Regions from separate parts of the Bradyrhizobium sp. SZCCHNRI1029 genome, predicted to be linked through region 2. Evidence: riboswitches for the same ligand, from Rfam matches in the RefSeq annotation. Region 2 holds a riboswitch; the other holds the start of a gene.
The links. A riboswitch is a leader RNA that binds a small molecule or an ion and turns the genes downstream of it on or off. The one in region 2 is predicted to bind ZMP and ZTP.

Region 1: linked by a shared signal. The riboswitch ahead of folB (dihydroneopterin aldolase) and the one ahead of purH (bifunctional phosphoribosylaminoimidazolecarboxamide formyltransferase/IMP cyclohydrolase) in region 2 are both predicted to bind ZMP and ZTP.

Annotation. Positions count from the first base shown of each region.
Region 1 is NZ_JAUEUK010000014.1:119,778-124,332, reverse strand. Features, by position in the region: gene QW861_RS30500 (SecDF P1 head subdomain-containing protein) at 139-531, shown strand; gene QW861_RS30495 (class I SAM-dependent methyltransferase) at 897-1,676, shown strand; ZMP/ZTP riboswitch at 2,671-2,750, shown strand; gene folB (dihydroneopterin aldolase) at 2,789-3,190, shown strand; gene QW861_RS30485 (GNAT family N-acetyltransferase) at 3,245-3,751, shown strand; gene QW861_RS30480 (alpha/beta hydrolase) at 3,954-4,555, shown strand, end outside.
Region 2 is NZ_JAUEUK010000011.1:148,377-152,931, reverse strand. Features, by position in the region: gene QW861_RS27720 (MFS transporter) at 1-236, shown strand, start outside; gene purH (bifunctional phosphoribosylaminoimidazolecarboxamide formyltransferase/IMP cyclohydrolase) at 367-1,959, opposite strand; ZMP/ZTP riboswitch at 1,983-2,063, opposite strand; gene QW861_RS27710 (heparinase II/III family protein) at 2,237-3,952, opposite strand; gene QW861_RS27705 (RsmB/NOP family class I SAM-dependent RNA methyltransferase) at 4,202-4,555, opposite strand, start outside.

The DNA.
Region 1 (4,555 bases), on a different contig from region 2:
CGGCTTACTTTCGTTTGCCCTCCGAGAGCGGACATCGCCGGCGGTAACCGGAAGTTCAGAGATGGGCCAGTAGGCGACGTGAGTGCTCTCGTCTACAATGACGCAGGCGTCCGATCTGGTGGACCTTGGAGCTGGGCAATGAAGTCGCTGAGATGCCGATCACTACTGATTGCGGTCACCACGTTTGTGTTGATTTCGGGATGCGCGGCGGATGAACTCGTGGTTGTGCTCAGCAGTGCAAAAGCAGGTCACGATGAGCGAACAGGAAGGCCGATCCTGAACTTGATCTTCGCGGAGACGTCCAAGGAAACGCTGCGTATTCTTGGCAACAGCAATCTTGGTCAGCCGCTTGAGCTTCGTCTTGCGGGACGGACGCTTCTGACCCCGGTTATTCGAGAGCCCATGGGAGGCGGGACCTGGCAGATCAGTGATCGCGATTGGACGGATCAAGAAGTGATCGATCTGGCTAAACAACTCAACAATGCCCCGAAAGGGGAACTTGAAGTCCGGACGATGCAGCCACGGAAGTAGTCCGCTTCGGGTCAGAATGCGAAAATCCGACCTGAGCAATTCTGGTCCGTTGACCACCCCAGAGCGGACCTCAACGCGGCGGCTCGCCACTTCGCTGATGGGGAAGAGGCAGCCGTCGATGCACCCCACCCGGAAGGTCGGCTATGGGCGAATTACGGACGTGACCGAGCCGCCCAACCGTGCCGTGAATGGCCTGGAGCCTGCCGACTTGCGGCGCTGCATCAAGTCGGCAACTATCGCAGGTACACCGGCCGTGACGCTAGCTCGTTCGGGAAAGCAGCTCGTGACCCGAAGCAGAAATCGGCGGTTGGACAGATGGATCGCGCCTGAGGCATATGACCCAAATATCGGAAGGGGAGCGAATGATGGAACAGCGCTTTACGTTCGATCAGGTAGCGAGCGTATACAGGGCCTCACGCCCGGACTATCCAGAGGCGCTTATTGACGATGTTCTGTCGTACGCAGAGCTAAGGCCAACCGATAACATTCTCGAAGTCGGCTGCGGAACGGGTCAGGCGACAAAGGGCTTCGCGCCACGTGGCTTTCCTATCGTTGCCATTGATCCTGGACCAGAAATGGTGCGCGCTGCACGCGAGACTTTGGCGAATTTTGCTAACGTGAAATTGGGCGTGGCTACATTTGAAGCGTGGCCAGCTAACAACTCAGTGTTCCAGCTGATCATAGCCGCACAGTCGTGGCACTGGGTATCCCCGGAGGTTCGGTTCGTAAAGGCCGCACAATTGCTTTCGGCTCACGGATCACTAGCCGTCTTCGGGCATGTTCCTGTACGGCTGCCCACGCATTTACTCGAACAGTTTAAACAGATATCGCTGCGTCTCACGGGTCGGTGGGGGCCGCCGGCCGAAGCTTGGTACCTGCCGAATGGTCCATTCAAGGGCTGGTTTGACGAGTCACGATTGTTTGGACCCGTCGAGCATAATTGCTATCCATGGAAGTGGCAGCACACGGCATCGAGCTATACGAATTTTCTAGCAACCCGGTCAGATATTCGGATGCTCGCGCCAGCGACGCGCGAAGACCTGCTTGGTGAAGTCGAAAAAGTAATCGAACATCAAGGAGGCAACTTCGACATCGACTATGAAACCCACCTTTACATTGCCCGCCGTGCGAATCGTGACAAATAGGAGATCTTTGGTTTCGACCGCTTTCGCTTGTACTACCGACTCTGACCCATGCCAGACTATCTGACAGCAACGAGGTTAGGATTCTTGAATGTTCGACGCCTTGACCACTGTCGCGCTCACGACATGCGTTCCATCTAGTTCGCGCACGATCCGTTCATCCGTATGAACGACACCGAGATTGAACTCGCGATTTGAAGTAACGAGCGTCATTTTGCTTCCGACGATGACCAAGACTGCCACATCGTTCACTTCCCCAGCCTCTGCCCATTGGCCAATCTGAGTGCGATAGGGCTCCTTGCGCCAAGCGTTTGGGAACCCAGGGTCGCACCTAACCTCTAAGCCATCCTCTGAAGTTGTGAGGACGATCTTCGATTTGACCGGTTTCCACTGCGGCCCCAATCTATCGTCGACTAGCCACAGGCAATTGAAGTTCTGACACTCCGCTGGTCGTTCTATATAACGCTTACAGCCACTTCCAATTTTGCACTGCTGGCACCAAGACCCTGCGGGCTTCTCCAGCTCCTCGATTGCCATCACCTTGCAACAGAGGGTGCAATCTCCGCATTCTCTCGCAGAGTTCGATGCTGCGGCCATGACTCTATTCCGTCTGTTCTAACCAGAATGTCGAGCGGTAGCACGGCTGTTTCGCGGATGCGAAGGTCGGCTTATGGCCCTTGGCTGCCGACTTGCGGCACTGCGACAAGTCGGCAGTTATCTGGGATACACCGGCCATGGCGCGAACCCATTTCGGAAGGACAGCCCATGGCCCGGCATAGAAAGCTGTCAAGGCCGTGCCATGTCGGTTATTCGAGGTTGTACAGAAGAGATTTGCTCGGCATGAGAATCTCAGTCTTTGACCCGTTGCTGACATTGGCAGTTAGAGTGAAGCGGGTTCTTCCTATTCGACAGTCGCCGGAAGATATGCTCACCGCCGGCATCATACTTTCCATCGGCATTAGAGTATTGATTTTAGCATTTTTGGCTGCTACGGACTGCTCATTCGCGCGACTGGCGACATCGGATGGAGCACCATCGGGAAGCGCGGAAGAACAGCCGCTCGCCTGGGCAATTGGGAATTATCCCCAATCGAAACGCTTCTTTCGGAGCTGCCCATGCTGACATCGATTAAGATCTCCGGTCTTCAGACCTACGGCTACCACGGCCTCTTCGAGGAAGAGCGAGCACTCGGACAAAAGTTCAACTTCGACATTTTCGCGATGCTGCAGGAGGTGCGCTCCCACCTCAGCGATGATCTCGGTTCGTCTATCAGATATGACGCCGTCGTGGACGAGGTGGTTCGGAGTGCAGCATCAGGCAAGTTTCAGACGCTTGAAGCTCTCGGCGAGACGATCGCCACGAATCTACTGCGGCGCTTTATGGCGATGGAAAGCGTGACAGTTGCGGTCGCAAAATCGAGTCCACCGATTCCGCACTCGATAGAACAGGTCGGCGTTCAGGTGACCCTGAGCCGTGCTGAGCTTCTGCAGGGACTGAACGACATCGCTGGCGCCTGACACTCTCCCAGTCCGCCTCACCCGCCAAAAACGGAGATGAAAGGAGGAAAGGTCTTGGATTGGATCATTCGGCCGTTCCGAGCAGCGGACGCCTCGGGAGCTAGGCGGCTCATCGAAGCTGTGTGGCATGAACATTTTGACCAGCATGATGATCCTTTTGTCCGAAACTTCATCTACTCGCGCCTATCGGATGTCGACCATGCGGAAAAGTTTTACGGGGATCGCGCGATCTTCGTGTGTGCGATTGCCCGAGATGCTGTAGTCGGCACCGGTGCGATAAAGCGGGTTGACGATCAATCATGCGAAATGACGCGCATGTTCGTCGCGCCGAGCTATCGAGGTCGAGGGGTTGGACGCGCGATCGCGGGCGAGTTGATCGGGTTTGCACGGAGGACGGGCTACGATCTTATCAGGCTGTCGACCAATAACGCATTGGTGGCCTCGCATCGTCTGTACGAAACGCTTGGTTTTCAGCCTGTATTGCCCTGGGAGCCAGGCAGCGAGGCGCACTCGCGCCACTTTGTTCTCTGGCTATCAGGCCACAACTATTGCGACGTCTAGCTCGCGTCTGAAATAGGCTACTAAGCTGGCTCAAACTAAGCCCGCTCCTGGCGCAGAACGGGCCTGCGGTTTGGCGCTCGCAACGCCTGCTATTTGGGTGCAGCAGGACGCTGGTAACCGTGGAAGGACAAGGCCGCTTTTGAGCGGTTGCTGAGTTATCCTAACAGCTAGATGATCGACGAGCGGTTTGACTGGAGCAGTTATGAAAGCTTTCTGGGCGAGCACAGCCGCTGCGAACATTCTCTATCACGATCTTCCGGGCAGCGGATCGCCCGTGGTGTTTATCCACGGGCTGGGCTGCGCTTCTTCCTGCGACTATTTAGGTATGGTCTTCGGAACTGTTTTCACCGGTCGGCGTGCCATCTTGGTGGACTTATTAGGCTCAGGCTTCAGTGAGCGTCCTGTTGAATTTAGCTGCTCCGTTGATGCCCATGCACATTCTGTTGCTGAGCTTGTTCAATATGTTTGCCCTAGTTCGATATGCATTTTTGGCAATAGCATGGGTGGCGCCGTCGCCATCGCGCTGGCCACCATTCTCGGACCGCGGGTCGAAAAGCTCGTGCTGAGTGAACCCAATCTGGATCCAGGCGGCGGTCCCTTCAGTAGGAAAATTGCTGCGATACCGGAAGCTGAATACGTGGCATACGGCCATGACAGAATTGTCAAAGCGGCGGCGGCGGAGGGCAACGTCGTGTGGGCGGCTTCGATGGCCATCAGCGCAGCTTTCGCAATTCACCGTGGGGCTAGTTCGCTAACCGCCGGACGCGAGCCGACATGGCGCGAGCTGCTTTATGGACTGAAGAT
Region 2 (4,555 bases):
CCTCGCGCTCGCTGCTGATCCGCATGGTGCCGAAGGAGCGCGTGGCGCAGTATTTCGGCCTGTTCGCGCTCACCGGCAAGGTGACGTCGTTCATCGGCCCGCTGCTGATAGGCATCATCACCGCGGCCACCGCGAGCCAGAAGGCGGGCATGGCCGTGCTGGTGCTGTTCTTTGCGGTGGGGCTAGTGTTGCTGGCGCGGGTGAATGCAGGTGGTCGTGCGGGGCAGGGCGCCTGAAACTTGCTCCGCCGTCATTCCGGGGCGCCCGCAGGGCGAGCCCGGAATCCATACTCACGATCGTGGTTATGGATTCCGGGCCTGCGCCTTGCGGCGCATCCCGGAATGACGGCGGAGATTGTGGGCGCAATCAGTGCCGGAAGTGCCGCACGCCGGTCAGCACCATGGCGATGCCGTGCTCGTCGGCCGCCTTGATGACCTCGTCGTCCTTCACGGAGCCGCCGGGCTGAATGACCGCGGTGGCGCCGGCCTCGATGCAGGCGAGCATGCCGTCGGCGAACGGAAAGAACGCGTCGGAGGCGACCACCGATCCCTTGGTCAGCGGCTCGGCGAGCTTGAGCGCGCTGGCCGCATCCAGCGCCTTGCGCGCGGCGATGCGCGCCGAATCGACCCGGCTCATCTGTCCCGCGCCGATGCCGACTGTCGCCGACTCCTTGGCGTAGACGATGGTGTTCGACTTGACATGCTTGGCGACGCGGAAGGCGAAGCGCAGGTCGCGCAGCTCGGCTTCGGTGGGGGCGCGCTTGGTCACCACCTTCAGCTCCATGTCATCGACGACAGCATTGTCGCGGCTCTGCACCAGCAGGCCGCCGGCCACGGTCTTGGCGGTGAGGCCGGCTTCGCGCGGATCGGGCAGGGCGCCGGCGAGCAGCAGCCGCAGCTTCTTGCGCGCTGCGATCACCGCGATCGCCTCCTCGGTCGCGTCGGGCGCGATGATCACCTCGGTGAAGATGCCGGTGATCGCGTGCGCCGTGGCGGCATCGAGCTTGCGGTTCATCGCGATGATCCCGCCGAACGCCGAGGTCGAGTCACAGGCCAGCGCCTTCTGGTAGGCGGTGACGAGATCGGGCCCTTCGGCGACACCGCAGGGATTGGCGTGCTTGACGATGACACAGGCGGCGGTGCGCGCCGGGTCGAACTCGGCGATGCACTCATAGGCCGCGTCGGTGTCGTTGATGTTGTTGTAGGACAGCTCCTTGCCTTGCAGCTGGCGCGCGGTGGCGACGCCGGGACGGCGGCCGGGCAGCGCGTAGAACGCGGCGTGCTGGTGCGGGTTCTCGCCATAGCGCAGCGACTGGATCAGCTTGCCACCGAAGGCGCGGTAATCGGGCGCGTCGTTCTGGATGGTGGCGGCGAACCAGTTGGAGATCGCGGCATCATAGGCGGCGGTGCGCGCATAGGCCTTGGCGGCAAGCCGGCGGCGCAGCAGCAGCGTGGTCGAACCCTCATGCCGCGCCAGGTCGTCCAGCACGGCGTGATAGTCGTTGACGTCGACGACGACGGCGACGTCCTCGTGGTTCTTCGACGCCGCGCGGATCATCGCCGGGCCGCCGATGTCGATGTTCTCGATGCAGTCGTTGAACGGGGCGCCGCGTTCGACCGTGGCCTCGAACGGGTAGAGATTGACGACGAGCAGATCGATCGGCGCGATGCCATGGGTCTTCATCGCCTCGGCATGCTCATCATTGCCGCGGATCGCGAGCAGTCCGCCATGCACCTTCGGATGCAGCGTCTTGACGCGGCCGTCCATCATCTCGGGAAAGCCGGTGAGGTCGGAGACGTCCTTCACCTTGAGGCCGGCATCGGCAATCGCCTTGGCGGTGCCGCCGGTCGAGACCAGCTCGATGCCGCGCGCGGCGAGCGAGCGGGCGAAGTCGACCAGGCCGGTCTTGTCGGATACGGAAAGCAGGGCACGGTGAACGCGACGAAGCTGATTGGTCATGGGCAGAGTCCTTGTGCAGGAGTTCAAAATGCCCAGGCGCACGGCGTCAAATCCCGCGCTCCCCGATGGTGCTCCATCCAAAGTCGCCAGTCGCGCGAGAGCGGGCCTCATATCAGCTTTTGCCGCCCGCGACAACGGGTGGGCGATCGAACGATCACCTTGGCCGCACGTCTCACGATGAGCCGCCCGAACGTCGGCCGCGTTCCGAGGGCCCGCCGAAGGCGGACGTCTCGACGGACGGTGATGTGAGATGATCTGAGAAGCGAGAGCCAGGGTGTTACAGCGGCAGCTCAGGCTCTCTCCGCCCGTTGCGGCGCCCGTTGGTCTCGGTCGGGGACGTCGACGAGCGGACGAAGCTCCAGCGGATCGACGGGGCCTGCTGCGCGTCCTGCCGGATCACCAGTTGCGTGGTGCGGCGCGGACCGTCATTGCCGGCGAGAAACACGCTGTCCTCGAGGTCGACGCGATCGTCGAACGTCTCGAACGTCCAGACCTCGCGATTGGGCAGCACCAGCATGGCGCCGCGGCCGTCGCTGAGCCGGCTGGCCTTGACGGCCGGGTGCAGGTGGAAGCGCAGCGCGTAGTCCGATCCGCCGCCGCGAAGCCGCGCGCCCTGCGCCGGCGTCACGGTGTCCTCGCCGTCGAGCCGCGAGCCGTCCTCGGCCGCCACCAGCACGCGACGATGGATCAGGCCGAATTTCGCCGCGTAGCCGTTGTGCGAGGTCGACAGCACGGTGCCGTCGGGCACGATCTCGCGGAAGTTCTCGACCCGCGTCGGACCCGATACGATCGGCGCGCCGTGCAGCAGGCGCTTCATCGCCGACATCTCGACGAAGGTGCAGGACGAGGTGTTGTGGTAGGTCAGCGTTGAATGTGCCACCGTGCTGCGCGCAAAAGCGCGCCAATTATCGCGGCCGGTCGACGGCATGCCGCAATTGATCACGATGCGGCACGGTCCGGAGGACATCTCGAAGGCGAGGCAACCGGCATGGGCCTCATGGCTCAGATGCGGTGGCGGCGGCGGACCGGTATCGACGATCACCGTCATCGGTCCGGCATCGAGCCGCTGGAAACCGGAATGCGGCATGCTCGCCATCGGCGTGCCGTGGGTGTCGTCGTAGGCGAGCAGGGTCGCCAGCAGGTCGGACGGGGTGCCGCCCATGCCATTGAACAGCGCCATGTTGCCGTCGCCGTGGCGGAAGAAGCGCAGCATCGGCATCATGCGGTCGATGGCGTTGAGCAGCGCCGGCGGCGGGGCGATGTTGCGGGCCGCAAACGTCTGCCGCAGCGGCAGCAGGTCGATCAGCAATTCGATCAGCGCGCCCGGATTGCGCGAGACGTGGCCGCCATCGGGCAGGATCTGCCGCTGCAACTCGTCGGAGAGTTTCCGGGTCGCGCTGCGGATGTGCTTGGCCTGGTTGGCGAGGCACAGCGCGGCGTAACACAGTGCGATCAGCACCTGCAGCCGCGGCGCGCCATCCGGGATGTCGATCGTCGAATAGCGCAGATAGCGGATCTCGCGGGTCAGCCCGCGCAGATAGCGGCGATAGAACTTGCCGTCGGAATCGGCCAGCACCAGCGGCGCCTGCGACAGCAGCGAGATCACCCGCCGCGCCAGCACGTCGGCGCGCCGGCTCAGCGGATGGCGGCCGATCTGGTTAGTGATCCAGTCGTCGACCAGAGCACGGGCATTGGCGCGGGTCAGCGCGGTGTCGGCTGCGCGCAGATGTCGCAGCCAGCCGAAGCCGAGCAGGGCCACCTCCCAGTCCTCCGACGGCGGCTCCAGGTCGAAGATCGAGCGGCCATGGCAGGTCACGATCTTGCCGGCGAAGACGAAGCGGCCGGCGTAGATCTCGGCCGCCCGCGTCGCGTCCGACGTGCGCAGGTCATGCGGCGCAATGATGAGTCGGTCGGCGCGACCGGGCCACAACCCGGACACGGATACCGATACACCGCTGACGTTGGACATCAGGCTGCGCGCAAAGCGGCCCATCACCAGCGTCGATATGCGTCTGCGTTGAGCGGCGGACACGCCAAGCCTTGGATTCAGAGGGGGATTCGGTTGCGCATCCTTCATAGATCGCAACTGCCGCCGATACACCATTTTTGGCCCCGGTGCAGCACCATCGCGGGACCAGAATCTGGTGCAAAATCAGGATTTAACGGACTAACGCAACGCCGACGCCCTTAAAGCCCGACCGACGCAGGGCCGGCGCACGGCGCACGGCGCACGATGACACGCTCACGGCCGCCGCTCCAGTCTCGCCGCATAAAAACCATCGAGACCGCCGAGCCGGGGGTCCTGGTGCGGCAAATGGCAGGGCAGCGTGCGCAGGTCGCCGGCCGGAGTGACCAGCTCGGCCAGTCCCGCCACCTCGCCGGCGGTGACGGGGATGCGGCGCAGCTCGGTGGATTCGGCCAGCACGCGCTCGACCACCTGCTCGCCCTCCTCGGGCTCCAGCGAACAGGTGCAGTAGACCAGGGTTCCGCCCGGCTTGATCAGGCTGCCCGCCCTGGTCAACAGCCGCGCCTGCAAGCCCGACAACGCGGCGATGTCGGCCTCGCTACGCAACCAGCCGACGTCGGGATGACGCCG